DNA from 2 places in the Niveibacterium microcysteis genome. Region 1 is predicted to be linked to the other one. Evidence: predicted binding sites of a transcription regulator. Region 1 holds the regulator's gene; the other holds the start of a gene.
The links. The regulator FNR, encoded in region 1, switches genes on or off when oxygen is low (the NO sensors DNR and NnrR bind a similar motif). The targets are predictions, from matches to a motif close to TTGANCTAGNTCAA.
Positions count from the first base shown of each region.

Region 1 (7,953 bases):
AGGTACGGCCTTGTCGATGTACATGGCATGGGCGAATCGCCACTACACGCCGGATGAGATGCCGGTTGCACACTGGACGCTATTTACGACTTTGGTGGACTTCGCCAAGCCGGGCGACGTGGAAGTCTTCATCGATGAAGGGAGCGTTCGCTACCTGACGCGGGCCATGGAGCAGCGCGGTTACCTCGACGGCCGCGACATGGCTACATCGTTCCGCTTGCTGCGCTCGAACCCGTTGATCTGGCAATACGTGGTTCAGGGCTACCTGATGGGCGAAAAGCCGCCGTCGTTTGACGTGCTCTACTGGAACATGGATACCACGCGCATGCCCTATGCCATGCATGCGTGGTACTTGCGAGAGCTCTACCTCAAAAATCGCCTGATTGAGGCCGATGCGCTGACCGTCGCCGGCGAGTCGCTCGATCTTGGGCGGATCACCCAACCGCTGTATGCCGTTGCGGCCGAAGACGATCATATTGCCCCGTGGCGGCAGGCATTTAGGGTCGCCAATTTCGTGCGTGGAGACAAGCGCTTCGTACTCTCGTCCAGCGGTCATATCCTCGGGATCGTCAATCCACCCGTACAGCCGCCGAAACGCGAGTACTGGATCGGTACGGCGCACCGGACCGACAGCGCGCATGGTTGGCGTGAGCGCGCCGACCACCACGCCGGAAGTTGGTGGGACGATTGGTTCAGGTGGCTGGACGAGCGTTGCGGTGAGCGTGTCGCGCCGCCACCCGTGAGCAACGATGCCTTTCCTCCGCTTGCCGCTGCTCCCGGTGACTACGTCATGGAACGCTAACGAGGCCGATGGATTACCTGCTGCTCAAATGTCTTCATGTCGGCTTCGTGGTGCTATCTGCCACTGGATTCATCGCCAGAGGTATCGGCGTCCTGATTGATGCGCCTTGGGTGCGCCAGCGTTGGGCGAGGGTGGTTCCGCATATCGTCGATACCGGATTGCTCGCCTCGGCCGTCGCCTTGGCCTGGACCCTTCGCGTAGCGCCGTTTCGTGACGACTGGTTGACCGCGAAGGTGCTTGGCTTGCTTGGCTACATCGTTCTGGGGTCTTACGCGCTCAAGCGCGGGCGCACACGCCAAGCAAAAGCGGCCACATTTGTGGCCGCTTTGTTGGTGCTGGCTTACATCGTGTCGGTCGCGCTGACAAGACGACCGACGCCATGGTGGTAACTACACGTTCGCGCGGCCAATCAGTCGGCGCAGTCCATCCGCATCCAGAATCTGGATGTGCTTCTGGTGGACGCTGATCAAGCCGTCATCCTGGAATTTGGAGAACGCCCGGCTCACTGTCTCCAGTTTCAGACCGAGGTAAGAGCCTATCTCCTCGCGCGTCATGCGAAGGTGGAACTCCGAAGCGGAGTACCCACGAAGGCGCATGCGTTGCGATAGGTTGATCAGGAATGCAGCCAGACGTTCTTCAGCGCGCATCGACCCGAGCAGCATCATGATGCCTTGCTCGCGGACGATCTCGCGGCTCATGAACTTGTGGAACTGGCGCTGCAGGGGTTCGATGCGGCGCGAGAGTTCTTCGAGCCGTTCGAACGGAATCATGCAGACGTCTGAATCCTCAAGTGCAACCGCATTGCAGACATGCCGATCCGTCGAGATGCCGTCGAGTCCGAGGATCTCTCCGGCCATCTGGAAACCGGTGACCTGATCCCGGCCGTCTTCGGTCAGGATGTCGGTCTTGAAGAAACCGGTGCGAATCGCATAGATTGCTTCGAAAGGCTCCCCAGCACGGTATAAATGCTGCTGCCGCTTGACCTTCTTGCGTGCAGTGATGAGGCCGTCGATCCTTTCAAGATCGACGTCGTCAAGACCAACGGGAAGGCAAAGCTCCTTGAGGTTGCATTGGGTGCACGCGGTGCGAAGATTGACGGCCGTCAGCGGAATCGTGGCGGGTTTTTCCAAGGCGGGTGCTCCAAGTGGGCTAGTTGATGGCAATCAAACGGCTCCGACCGAGTTCATGACACCTTCCGGCATCCACAGAGAGAAAAAAACAAACAATGAATCAGAATGAGCAGACGCCGGTCTTCGACCGCGATCTCATCCAGCGTTTCGACGTTTCCGGCCCGCGCTACACGTCGTATCCGACCGCGGACAGGTTTCACGAGGGCTTTGGGCGCAGCGACTACGCAAGACATCTAGGTCTGCGCGCGCAGGGCGGCCTCAAAAAACCCCTCTCATTATATTTCCACATTCCATTCTGCGATACGGTTTGCTTCTACTGCGCGTGCAACAAGATTGTCACGAAGGACCGTAGCAGGGCGGAGCGCTACCTGCGCTATCTTGACAAAGAAATGGGTTTGGTCGCCGGACAGCTCGCCGGCTCGCACGATGTTTCACAAATGCACTGGGGCGGCGGCACACCGACCTTCCTGTCGGACAGCGAGATCCGCGAATTGTTTCGTTCGATCCGCCGGCATTTCAACCTGACGCCCGGTGGCGAGTACTCGATCGAGGTAGACCCGCGCCGCGTTTCCGCTGAAACCGTTGCGCTGCTTGGGGCCGAGGGCTTCAACCGGATGAGCGTCGGTGTTCAGGATTTTGACCCGATCGTCCAGAAAGCCGTCAACCGCATCCAGTCTGTTGAGGAAACCGCGGCGGTCATCGCGGCCGCGCGCGCGAATGGTTTCCGTTCGGTCAGTATCGATCTGATCTACGGATTGCCGTTCCAGAGCGTCGAGCGCGTCAGCCAGACGCTGGATCGCGTGCTGGAGATCGCCCCGGACCGTCTTGCACTCTACAACTATGCCCACCTGCCGACGCGCTTCATGCCGCAACGGCGGATCAATGCGGGCGACTTGCCGAGTGCGGACCAGAAACTCGAGATCCTGGGCATGGCGATTTCGAAGCTGACTGACGCGGGCTACGTGTTCATCGGCATGGACCACTTCGCGCGGCCGGACGACGAGATGGCCGTGGCTCAGCGCAACGGGCGTTTGTATCGCAACTTCCAGGGCTATTCAACGCACTCGGACTGCGATCTGTTGGGCTTCGGCGTTTCCTCCATTGGCAAGGTAGGCCCGGCCTACGCACAGAGTGCGAAGACGCTTGAGGCCTACTACGAGATGCTCGATCGTGACGAGCTCCCTGTCGTCCGTGGCTACGAGATGATGTTCGACGATCAGCTTCGTTACGCGGTTATTCAGAGTCTGATGTGCCACTTCTCGCTGGATTACGCGGCGTTTGAGCAGGCCTGGGGCATCACGTTCTCCGAGTATTTTGCCGACGAGATCGAAGCGCTGCGGGCCCATGAGCGTGATGGCCTGTGCATCGTTGGCAAGAAGGGGGTCGAGGTAACGACGCCGGGTCGCATGCTGGCGCGCGTATTGGCCATGGCGTTTGACGCGCATTTGCGCGGTGATCGCGAAGTCGTCCGCTACTCCAAGGTGATTTGAGCCTCGGCCGGCCGCTACACTTGCGGATTGCCCTGAATGGGCTGCACCGGGATGTTGTGTGATGCCTGAAGCGGGATACCTTGCCGCGACGCTGATCGGTCTGCTGGGTGGAACCCACTGCGTGGGCATGTGCGGAGGGCTGGTTGCTGCGCTTACCGTCAATGCGCCTGGGCAGTCGCGACGCATTTGGCCGATCCATTTGGCCTACAACCTGGGCCGCATCACCAGCTATACCCTCGCCGGTGCGCTGCTGGGCGCGATCGGTTCGACTGGTTTCCTGCTGAATCGCCTGCTGCCCATCCAGATTACGTTCTACGTGCTGGCGAACCTTTTGCTGGTGCTGTTAGGGCTTTACTTGGCGGGCGTCACCGCGCCCCTCGCACCCATCGAGCGGCTCGGCGGCCGCTTGTGGGCAAGGTTACGGCCGTATGGGGCGCGATTCATCCCCGCCCGGACGCCACTCAACGCCTATCCGCTCGGGCTGGTTTGGGGATTCGTCCCTTGCGGCCTCGTCTACAGCATCCTTGCGACGGCTTTGGTGTCAGGCTCCGCCGCGCGCGGTGCGATGCTGATGTTGTCATTCGGTTTGGGGACCTTGCCCAACCTGATGCTCGCCGGCCTGTTTGCCGCCCGCTTGCGGAGCTGGCTGCAACGGACGTGGCTCCGGTTCGGCGCCGGGCTTGTCGTGCTTGGCTTTGGGGTGTTTGGGCTCGCCAACGCTGCCACGCTGGGTGGCAAGTTGTGGCAAGGCGTCATCTGCCACGTATAAGAAAGGGATCGCGATGAAAATCCTGCTCGCTACTGACGGTTCTGCGGCTTCGCTTGCCGCGGTGGATGCGCTGCTGCGCGCCGTAAAGTTCTTCGCCGCGCCGCCCGCTATCGTTCTGGTAACGGTACACAACCCGGTGCCGATGACCTTCGCCACGCGCCATGTCGAAACCAGCGCCTTGGATCGCTACTACAGCGACGAGGGGCGGATCGCGATGGCGCCGGCCGCGAGCCGCCTGCGCGCGGCGGGGTTGGCCTTTGATGAGCAGGTGTTGATCGGACACCCTGCCGAAACGATTGTGGCGTTCGCTGTCGATCGCGGTTGCGACTGGATCTGGCTGGGGGCACGTGGGCACAGCGTGCTTGAGAAGGTGTTGATTGGCTCGGTGGCGGCCCGCGTGGTGCAACTGGCGCATTGCCCGGTGATGGTGGCGAGGTGAGTGTTATGGATACGGCGAAGATTTCGGTGGGTGGCATGAGCTGCCAAGGGTGCGTTCGTTCGGTGGAACGCGTGTTGAATGCTCAGGACGGCGTGAGCCAAGCGCAGGTGTCGCTAGAGTTGAAGGAGGCGAGCGTGTGCTTTGATCCGCAGCGCGTCTCGATTGAAACCCTCAAGGCCGCGATCCGCGACGCGGGGTTTGAAGCCGACTGAACGTTTTGGCTGACGTGGCTGCCGATATGGTTCGGGGCCGCAAATGAAAACGGCCGCGTAAGCGGCCGTTTTGTTGTGTTTCGCTTGCGGTTAGAGCAGCGGAACGATTAACAGTGCGACGATGTTGATGATCTTGATCAGCGGGTTGACCGCCGGGCCCGCGGTGTCCTTGTACGGGTCGCCCACGGTGTCGCCGGTTACGGCAGCTTTGTGCGCTTCCGAGCCCTTGCCACCGAAGTGACCGTCCTCAATGTACTTCTTCGCGTTGTCCCATGCGCCGCCACCGGTACACATGGAGATGGCAACAAAGAGGCCCGTCACGATCGTGCCCATCAGCAGGCCGCCCAGTGCAGCCGGCCCAAGCAGCAGGCCAACGAGAATCGGCACCACCACCGGCAGCAGCGACGGGATGATCATTTCCTTGATCGCGGCGCTGGTCAGCATGTCCACGGCGCGGCCGTATTCCGGCTTTCCGGTGCCTTCCATGATGCCTTTGATCTCGCGGAACTGACGGCGAACCTCTTCAACCACGGAGCCGGCAGCGCGGCCGACCGCTTCCATCGCCATGGCGCCAAACAGATAGGGAATCAGGCCGCCGATGAAGAGGCCGATGATGACCATGTGGTTGGAGAGATCGAAGCTGACATGCAGCCCCTTGGTCTCGAGCGCGTGGGTGTAATCGGCGAACAGCACCAGTGCGGCCAAGCCAGCCGAACCGATCGCGTAACCCTTGGTCACGGCCTTGGTGGTGTTGCCGACGGCATCCAGCGGATCGGTGATGTCGCGAACGCTGTCAGGCAGTTCTGCCATTTCGGCGATGCCACCAGCGTTGTCGGTGATCGGGCCATAGGCGTCGAGCGCAACGACAATGCCCGCCATGCTGAGCATCGATGTCGCCGCAACGGCGATGCCAAACAGGCCCGCGAGCCAGTAGGCAACGAAGATCGCGACGCACACGAAGAGCACCGGCCAAGCGGTGGACTTCATCGATACACCGAGGCCCGCGATGATGTTGGTGCCGTGGCCGGTGGTCGATGCCTGGGCGATGTGCTGCACGGGCTTGTAGTCGGTGCCGGTGTAGTACTCGGTGATCCAGACCATCGCGGCCGTCAGCACGAGGCCGACCACGCAGGCGCCGAACAGCGACAACGCAGTGATCGTGGCGCCGCCAACCAGTTGAACCGGTTGCGGGAACAGCGCTGTGGTCACGAAGTAAAACGCGATCAGCGACAACACGCCGGCGACTGCGAGGCCGCGGTAGAGCGCGGGCATCACGTTCTTCATGCCGGGGCTGGCCTTGACGAAGCTGCAACCGATGATCGACGCGATGATCGATACGCCGCCCAGCAGCAGCGGGTAGATCACGGCATTGAGCGGGGCGCCCGCGACCATCAACGCGCCAAGCGCCATCGTTGCGATCAGTGTCACCGCATAGGTTTCGAACAGGTCGGCAGCCATGCCCGCGCAGTCGCCAACGTTGTCGCCAACGTTGTCGGCAATCACGGCCGGGTTGCGCGGGTCATCTTCCGGGATGCCGGCTTCGACCTTACCCACCAGGTCGGCGCCAACGTCTGCACCCTTCGTGAAGATGCCGCCGCCCAGACGGGCGAAGATCGAAATCAGCGAGGAACCGAAAGCGAAGCCGAGCAGCGGCTTCAGCGTGGCCGAATCGGCCACCGTTGCGCCCTTGCTGACGTAGAGGAAGAACAGGCCGACACCCAGCAGGCCAAGACCAACAACCAACATGCCGGTGATCGCGCCGCCGCGGAAGGCAACGTTGAGCGCCGGGCCGATGCCCTTGGTGGCTGCCTGTGCGGTGCGCACGTTGGCGCGGACCGACACGTTCATGCCGATGAAGCCGCAAGCGCCGGAAAGGATGGCGCCGACGACAAAGCCGCCTGCGGTTGTGAGGTCAAGGAAAATACCGATCAGCACTGCAAGGACCACGCCGACGATGGCGATTGTCCTGTACTGCCTTGCGAGGTAAGCCGCAGCCCCTTGTTGGATCGCGCCGGCAATTTCTTGCATGCGAGCGTTTCCGGGGTCTTGCGAAAGAATCCAGCTGCGTGAAATGAAGCCGTATAGAACGGCAGCAAGGCCACAGGCCAAGGCGAGATACAACGCCATGGTCGTCGACATATGGGCAACTCCTTTGTTTTGTAAGGTCAAACTGCCTGAAGCGACTCTCTTGGCGTCCGTGTCGTAGAACTCCGCGATCGCGGGCGCTGCGGCATCCTAATGGACGCTCGTCCCCCAACGCAACGCGCGGCGCGGCGCGTCTGATCCAGCGCAAGTCCGCGAGTTTGGGTGCGGTGCAGCAACCCGTAAGCTTGGGATGTTAAAATTCGGCCCTGCGCGTTCCCAAATCACACAGAGAGACCGACATGAGCCTTCACAACGTCACGCCGGGCAGCAAGGCCCCGGGCGAATTCAACGTCATCATCGAGATCCCGGCCCACGCCGATCCGATCAAATACGAAGTCGACAAAGAAACCGGCGCGATGTTTGTCGACCGGTTCATGGGTACTTCGATGCACTACCCGTGCAACTACGGCTATATCCCTTGCACGATCGCCGGTGACGGCGACCCGGTCGACGTGCTGGTCGTAACACCGTTCCCGCTGCTGCCGGGTATCGTGGTGCGCTGCCGCGCGATCGGCATGCTCAAGATGCAGGACGAGGGCGGCGAGGACGCCAAGCTGATCGCTGTGCCGATCAGCAAGACCACGTCGCTGTACGACCGCGTCAAGAGCCTGGACGACCTGCCCGAGCTGCTGCGCAGCCAGATCGTGCACTTCTTCGAGCACTACAAGGATCTGGAGCCGGGCAAGTGGGTCAAGGTGCTTGGCTGGGGCGGACTGGAAGATGCAATCGGCGAGATCATGGCCGGCATCGAGAAGGGCTCCAAGGGCTGATATTTGTTCGTTTAGCCCTAAAGTTGGGAGAGATTCGGTTCGTTAACTAAATCGTGGGGTGGTTCCCACGCATCGACTCTCTCCTTGAAGGCCGTCCCACGGGGCGGCCTTTTCTTTTGCTGAGCGCCTTTGGGTGGCGTGAATACAGGCTTTGCTGATGGTTCCTGAGGGCGCCCGAAAGACCTTAGTGCTTGCC
Region 1 is NZ_CP071060.1:1,989,056-1,997,008, forward strand. It holds gene JY500_RS09035 (PHA/PHB synthase family protein) at 1-802, shown strand, start outside; gene JY500_RS09040 (SirB2 family protein) at 811-1,191, shown strand; gene fnr (fumarate/nitrate reduction transcriptional regulator Fnr) at 1,192-1,932, opposite strand; gene hemN (oxygen-independent coproporphyrinogen III oxidase) at 2,028-3,422, shown strand; gene JY500_RS09055 (sulfite exporter TauE/SafE family protein) at 3,484-4,191, shown strand; gene JY500_RS09060 (universal stress protein) at 4,205-4,630, shown strand; gene JY500_RS09065 (heavy-metal-associated domain-containing protein) at 4,636-4,842, shown strand; gene JY500_RS09070 (sodium-translocating pyrophosphatase) at 4,933-6,981, opposite strand; gene ppa (inorganic diphosphatase) at 7,227-7,757, shown strand.

Region 2 (7,953 bases), 1.4 Mb from region 1:
GCGCGCGCAAACAGTGTGTCGATATGCGCCTGAGTGAAGGCCCACACCTGCCGTGCATGGCCGTGCTCAGCCAGCCACCCCGCGAGGCTGTCGCGCACCGCGCGCGGCAGGGCATCTTCGAGGCTCAGGGCCAGCACCTTTTCCGCCGCCTCGGGCGTCGGTGCATATGCGAGCGCGTTGCCGTAAGCCCATTCGAGGCCGGTATCGCGGTTCTCCCGGCTGCGTGCAAGCAGGGCGTCGAATTCGGCTGGCGTTGCGTGGGCGGCGAACACCTGCAGCAAACCCACATAACGATCGCGCGACACATTTGGCTCGGCGCGCGCGAATTGCTGGCGCGCCAGCCCGATCACGCCAACATCGCCCGCCAAGCCGCGCAAGGTTTCCACGTCGGCAATCAAGATCGCGAACGCGGGTTGCTCCTGCTGATCGGTCGGCAGCGCCGCCAGCCGCTCGCCCACCGGCGCCAGCCAGCCACGCACACGAGCATCCCAAGCGGCCGCGTGTGGCGTGTTGCGTGCGAACCCGCGTACCGCACGCATCACAGCAATCGCGCTGCTCCAGGTTTGCGGCGTATCGGACACCGGCAGCGCGTCGAGCATCGCAACGACCGTATCGATCCGCACGTCGCCGGTTTGCGCGAGCGCCCAGGCATCGCCCAGCAGGCGTGCGCGCTGCTCCGAACTGAGTTGCGGGAAGCGCGCCAGCAAGGCGTGCAGGCTGTTGTCATCCCAAGCAAGGCGCCACAGATCGAAGGGCGAAGGCTCGACACTACGCATCGTGCGGCAGGCGGGGCCGGTGACGACCTGCGGTGCGCTGCCCAGCTCGATGCGCTCGCGAGCAGCGCCATCCTGCGCCGCCAACTGCAGCGGCAGCGGCCATTGCTCGTCCGCCCCGGCAATCGCGCCGAAACCATAGCGCTGTTGGCGCAGGCTGATCTGTTCCTGCCCCTGCTCACAGGTGCGGCTGGCGAACACCGTCGGGTGGCCGGGGCGAGTCGTCCACGCCTGCGCGAAGGCCGCAACCGGTTTTCCGCTGCGCTTGGCGAGTGCGTCCCATAGGTCCGCGCCCGTTGCGTTGCTGTAGGCATGCTTGCCAAGGTAGCTGCGGATGCCATCGCGCAGACCCTGCTCACCCAGGTACTGCTCGATCAGGCCGATCACCATGTGGCCCTTGTTGTAGGTGGTCGCATCGAAGGAATCGAAGGCTGCGCGATCGCTGGCAACGGCGCGCGCGATCGGCTTCGCCGTGGGCAGCGCATCATCCAGCATGGCCTTGTCGCGCTCGTGCCCGAGGTTATCGAGTGCGCGCCACGCCGGATTGAGCTCCCGCGCGGCCTTCACGCCCATCCATTCGGCAAAGGCTTCGTTGAGCCACAGATCGTCCCACCAGGCCATCGTCACCAGGTTGCCGAACCACTGATGCGCGATCTCGTGCGCGATCGTGGTGAAGCTGCCTTCCCGCTGGCGGAAACCGGCGCGGTCGGGATCCATCACGAGCAGGGACTCGCCATAGGTGATCAGCCCCCAGTTCTCCATCGCGCCCCGCTTTCCGGGTACCGCCAGCTGATCGAGTTTGGGCAACGGATAGCGGATGCCGAACCACTGGTGGTAGTAGTCAAGCACCTGCCAGGTGGCGGCCATCGCGTAGCCGGTTTGCTGGCTGAGGCCTTCAGTCGTCCAGATCGCCAGTTCGATGCCGTCGTGCGTGGCGCGGGCCGCCTCGAATTCGCCCACGGCGAGCGCGACCAGATACGACGCCATCTTCGGCGTCGGCATGAAGCGCACTTCCTTGCGGCCGTCGGGCAGACTGCGTTCGCTCGCCTGCGGCATGTTGCCCAACACGGTGAAGCGGGCCGGGGTGCGCACACCGATGTCGAAGCGGGCGCGGAAGACGGGCTCATCGAACAGCGGCATCATTCGGCGCGTGCCGATCGGCTCCATGTCCGTCGCGAGCATCCGCTTTTCGACGCCGTCCGGGGTGCGGTAGCGCGCCACGTACAACCCCTCGCCGTTCTCTTCGATACGGCCCTGCCAGCTCAGGCCCAGCGTGTGGCGCCCTGGCTCCAGCCTGCGCGGCAGCCGGATCGTGATGGTCTGCGCCTGGGCGTCCGCCTCGACGGGCATGGCCTGCGCGACGCCGTCCAGCGCGTCCGCGCGCACCGTCAGTGCGTCGGCGTGCAAGACGATCTCGCGTGTGGCGCGGCGCAGGTCGAAGCGGATTGTCTGGCGGCCGGAGAAGCTGTCGGCGTAAGGATCGGCGTCCAGCTCGACGCGATAGTCGACCGGCACCACGCTGCGCGAGAGCGCGCCCGGCACCTGATCGAGTTTGAAGGCATATGCCGCGCCGGCACACAGCGTCAGGCTCAGGCCGAGAAGGCTGCCGCCAAGTCTGCGCAGGAACATCGTTGTCTCCATCGGGTGCGCTGGCAGGGGGCCAAGCGCCGAGGGCGACAGTTTAGGGCCAGACGCAGCGCTTGCCGGCTAGTGCAGCGCGACGCCGCCCAGCAAGGAGGCCGGCACCCGCACAGCGCAGTCGACAACCGGGACGGTGACTCACGGCTGCCGGGTGCGGCCCGCGAAATTCGTCACGCTTGGCGCGACGCAATCTTTGACAAGCACCTTTGTGCAAAACCCGGACAATTGCATCCATCCCCTTTAATGCGCCCGAGGTCTGGATGTCCGCAACGCTCCCCCTTCCCTGTGCAGGACGCTGCCGGCACTTTGCGCCGGAAAGCTCGCATTGCCACCTGCACGGCAAGGGTATCGAAGCGCCGTTCGAGCAGCGCTGCGATCACCACGAGGTGATGGAGTCGTTCTCGGTAAGTAGCAATCTTTCGCTGCTCGACGGCCTCGATCTGGACCGGGGCTGACCCCGGCCAGGCAATCAGATCGCGTCCGGATCGAAGGACATGCCGGCGCCGGGTTCCAGCGCCTCCCACACGATGTTTTCTTCAAACGCGACGTGCGCGGTCAATGCCGCGGCAAACGCACGCACGCCTTCCACCGTAGGTGTGGCCAGCGCATCGGCGAGTTCGCGCAGGCGCTCGTGATCGCGCCGCGTGCGCTCAGCCAGCTCGGTTCGCCCTGCCGCCTCCAGGCGCGGCAGCACATGTTTTTCTTCTTCCTCGAAATGCGCCGAGAGTTCGCGCTCGAACGTATCGCGAATCCGCTGCGCAACTGCCGGCAGCGCAGACGGGTCTTCCGGCGTGAGGGCCCGCACCGCGAGTGCGAGCTTGAGCGCCGAAGCGTGTTCGTGAGAAAGATGGATCAGGCGAGGGCTGCGTGTCATGTGTGGTTCTGGCCTAGCGGTTCGGAAGCCCCGTCTGCTTGGACGGGAAAATGGCAGATTCGCATTTAACGGCAAAGTTCTGCACCAAGGATTGAGGCGGATCAAAGCGCGCCGATCGCCGCCAAGGCAGGCATGTTGCTTGCACGGTACCCTCCGAACGCCTACCCTTGCCCGCTTTGCCCGGTACGGCAAGCCCGGACACACGCCGGACGCCCTTGACCGCTGCGCAGCCCAACCGGGCAGCGCGATACCGGGATGCGCCCCATTCAGGAGCCCAGAAACGATGCACATGCCCCAACGGCTTGCATGCTTGATTAGCGCTGCAGCCGCGCTATCCGGCGCGATCGGCGCATTCGCGGCCGAGGTGCCGCCGGGCACCAAACTCCATCCGGTGCAGGAGATCGTGCGCGGCAACGCCACCGAACCCGCAACCTTGGACCCCAACAAGTCCGAAGGGCGACCAGAGTCCAGCCTGGCGCTGGAAATGTTCGAGGGTTTGGTCAGCCTGGATACCAACGGGAAGGTGATCCCCGGCGTGGCGCAGAAGTGGGAAAGCCTCCAGAACGGACAGGCCTGGCGCTTCACGCTCAGAAGCAATGCCAAATGGTCCGACGGCAGCCCCGTGACCGCACACGACTTCGAATACTCGTTCAAGCGTATGGTCGATCCGAAGACCGCGTCGCAATACGCCTGGTACCTCGGCAAGGCGAGCAACATCAAGAACGGCACCGCAATCGTCGAGGGCAAGGTACCGCCATCCGAACTCGGCGTAAAAGCGCTCGACGACCACCACTTGCTGATCTCACTCGAGCAACCCGTCTCTTATCTGGTCGCGACCCTCGCACACGGAAGCCTGATGCCCGTGCCGCTCAAGGTCATAGAGAAGCACGGCGACAAGTGGACAGACCCCGGTGTCATGATTTCAAACGGCGCCTACAAACTCGCCGAGCGGGTCGTCAACGAGCGGATCGTGATGGTGCGCAACCCGCACTACTGGAACAACGCGAAGACGGTAATTGACAAGGTCACCTTCCTGCCGATCGTTAACCAGTCGGCCGAGTACCAGCGCTATCGCGCCAACGGCATGGACATGACCGCCGACGGCGGAGTACCGCCAGAGCAACTGAAACAGATCCGCCGCGAGATTCCGAACGAGCTCGTGACTTGGCCGCAACTGGGCACGTACTTCTACGCATTCAACCTGCGCAAGAAACCCTTCGATGATGTGCGGGTGCGCAAGGCACTATCGCTCGCGCTGCAGCGCGAAGTCATCGCACAAAAGCTTGTCGGTACCGGCGAGACGCCCGCCTACAGCTTCACGCCTGAGACAGCTGAAGGCTACGTACCTGTAGTCCACGAGTGGCAACGCTGGACACAAGCCCAGCGCGAAGACGAAGCACGCCGACTGCTAGCCGAGGCCGGATTCACCAAGACACGACCGCTGCGCTTCGAGCTGCTCTACAACACGAACGAGAACCATAAGAAGATCGCGCTTGCCGCGGCATGGATGTGGCGGCGCATCGGGCCGGTCGAAGTGGTACTGGTGAATCAGGAATGGAAGAGCTTTCTTGATTCGCGCAGCCGCGGAGAGTTCGAGGTATCGCGTTTCGCGTGGATTGCCGACTACAACGAACCTTCCACAATGCTGGATCTGTTCCACTCCAAGCACGGCAGCAACGACAGTAAGTACAACAATCCTCGCTACGACGCGATCATGGAGCAGGCCAAAGTAACCGCCGATGCGGACGCCCGTGCGCGGCTGTACCAGAACGCCGAGCGCATCCTTGCGCAGGACTTTCCTACGGCCAATGTGTACCACTACAGCGTGCGCCACCTGATCAAACCATGGGTCAAGGGCTACGGCCACAACCCGGAGGGCCGCATCCTCACGCGCGACCTCTACATCCTCGCGCACTGAAGCCGCCCATGCTCAAGTTCATCCTCCGCCGCCTGCTGCTTGAAGCCTTGCCAACCCTGCTGGTGCTGGTGACGGTCACCTTCTTCCTGATCCGCCTGGCGCCCGGCGGCCCGTTCTCGTCGGAGGCGAACATGCCGCCCGAGGTGATGGCTGCCATCGCGGCCAAGTACCGACTCGACCAGCCCGCCTGGCAGCAGTACCTCGGTTACCTCGCCGACCTGGCGCGCGGCGACTTCGGCCCCTCGTTCAAGTACAAGGACTTCACTGTCAACGATCTGGTGTGGGCCGCCGCGCCAGTGAGCTTCCGCCTGGGCTTGATGGCCTTCGTCGTCGCGGTCGTGGTCGGCATTGCAGCGGGTGTGACCGCCGCGCTGCGGCAGAACAGTTGGGTCGATTATTCGGTGATGGGGATTGCGATGATCGGCGTAGTGCTGCCGAACTTCGTGCTCGCGCCGGTGCTGGCGCTGGTCTTCGCAATCGGCCTCAAGTGGTTGCCCGCCGGCGGCTGGGAGGGCGGCAAGCTGATCTACGTGGTGCTGCCGGTGGCGGTGCTGTGCCAGCACTACATCTCGGTAATCGCCCGCATCACCCGCGGCAGCATGATCGAAGTGCTCGGCAGCCCCTTCATCCGCACGGCACGCGCCAAAGGCCTGCCGGCGGGCTACATCCTGCGCCGGCATGCGCTGCGCCCGGCGCTGCTGCCGGTGATCTCCTACCTCGGCCCCGCCTTCGTCGGCATCATCACCGGCTCGGTGGTGGTCGAGACCTTCTTCGGCATCCCCGGCATCGGACAGCTCTTCGTCAACGGCGCACTGAACCGGGACTACCCGATGGTGCTCGGGCTGACGATCCTGATTGGTACGCTGACGATCTTCTTCAACGCGGTGGTCGACATCCTGTACGGCTTCATCGACCCGCGCATCCGCATCCACTGAAGGGCCGACGATGCATTCGCCTTCCCACGCGCCGTCGGCGCCCACCTTGGTCGAACGCCTCGCGCGACCGCTGCCGCCGCTACCCGGGCTCGACGACACCCTGTCGCAAAGCATCCGGGGTCGCAGCCTGTGGGCCGATGCCCGCCGACGCTTCCTGCGCAACCGCGCAGCGCTCGCGAGCCTGGTGATCCTCACCGTGATCGTGCTGCTGTGTGCCTTTGGCGCCTTGCCGTCGCCGCACGCCTTTGACGAGCCGGATTTCGACAACATGCACGTCGCCCCCGCCACCGACACCGCACACTGGTTCGGCACCGACAACCTGGGGCGCGACCTCTATGTACGCACCCTGCTCGGCGGCCGCATCTCGCTGATGGTCGGCGCCCTCGGCGCGCTGGTCGCTGTGCTGATCGGCACGCTCTACGGCGCGACCGCCGGTTTCCTGGGCGGCAAGACCGATAGCGTGATGATGCGCTTCCTCGAGATTCTCGCCAGCTTCCCGGTGATGTTCCTGGTAATCCTGCTGATGACCTTCTTCGGTCGCGAGTTGTGGCTGATCTTCCTCGCGATCGGCGCGGTCAGCTGGCTGGACATGGCGCGCATCGTGCGCGGCCAGACCCTGTCGCTCAAGCGCAAGGAATTCGTCGAGGCGGCGCGAGTCTGCGGCGTGTCGCGCTGGGGCATCATCACCCGGCACATCGTGCCCAACGTGCTGGGCATCGTAGCGGTGTATGCCACGCTGCTGGTGCCCTCGATGATCCTGTTCGAGAGCTTCCTCTCGTACCTCGGGCTTGGCGTGCAGGAGCCGATGACCTCATGGGGCGCACTGCTCGAACAGGGCGCCAAGTCGATCGAGGCCGCGCCCTGGGAGCTGGGCTTCCCGGCCGCTTTCCTCGTCACCACGCTGTTCTGCTTCAACTTCATTGGCGACGGCCTGCGCGACGCGCTGGATCCGAAGGACCGCTGATATGGACCACACCCACGCTCCGTCCCGTTCGCTGCCCCCCGAGGGGGCGCTCGGCGGCTTCGGGCGGCCGCGCGCCGCCGGTGCCCTGCTCGACGTCCGCAACCTGAACGTCCGCTTCGCCACGCCGGAAGGCGAGGTCGCCGCGGTTAATGACCTCTCGTTCTCGCTGCAGGAAGGCGAATCGCTGGGTATCGTCGGCGAGTCCGGCTCCGGCAAAAGCCAGACTGCGTTTGCGCTGATGGGCCTGCTCGCGAGGAACGGGCTCGCCACCGGTGAAGTGCTCTACGGCGGCGCCAATCTGCTCGCGCTCTCGGAAGCCGAATTGAACACCCGCCGCGGGGCCGAGATCGCAATGATCTACCAGGACCCGATGACCGCGTTGAACCCCTACCTGACGGTCGGCGACCAACTCACCGAGGTACTGCGCTTCCACAAGGGGCTGGACCGCAAGGCCGCATTGGCGGAATCGGCGCGCATGCTGGATGCGGTGAAGATTGCAGAGTCGAAGAAGCGTCTGACCATGTACCCGCACGAGTTCTCTGGCGGTATGCGCCAGCGGGTCGTGATCGCGATGGCGCTGCTGTGCCGGCCGAAACTGCTGATCGCGGACGAACCGACCACCGCGCTCGACGTCACGGTGCAGGCGCAGATCCTGCGGCTGCTTCAGGATCTGCGGCGCGACTTCCGCACTGCAGTGATCATGATCACGCACGATCTGGGCGTGGTTGCCGGGGTCTGCGACCAGGTGCTGGTGATGTACGCCGGCCGCGTGATGGAACAGGGCCCGGCGGAAGCGCTGTTCGCGCAGCCCAGTCACCCCTACACGATGGGTCTGCTGCATGCGGTAC
Region 2 is NZ_CP071060.1:630,950-638,902, reverse strand. It holds gene JY500_RS02935 (M1 family metallopeptidase) at 1-2,402, opposite strand, end outside; gene JY500_RS02930 (hypothetical protein) at 2,675-2,869, shown strand; gene JY500_RS02925 (hemerythrin domain-containing protein) at 2,884-3,288, opposite strand; gene JY500_RS02920 (peptide ABC transporter substrate-binding protein) at 3,572-5,206, shown strand; gene oppB (oligopeptide ABC transporter permease OppB) at 5,215-6,141, shown strand; gene oppC (oligopeptide ABC transporter permease OppC) at 6,152-7,105, shown strand; gene JY500_RS02905 (oligopeptide/dipeptide ABC transporter ATP-binding protein) at 7,107-7,953, shown strand, end outside.
Region 2: a site for FNR is predicted at 3,380-3,393, ahead of JY500_RS02925 (hemerythrin domain-containing protein). Genes of this name have one in related genera too.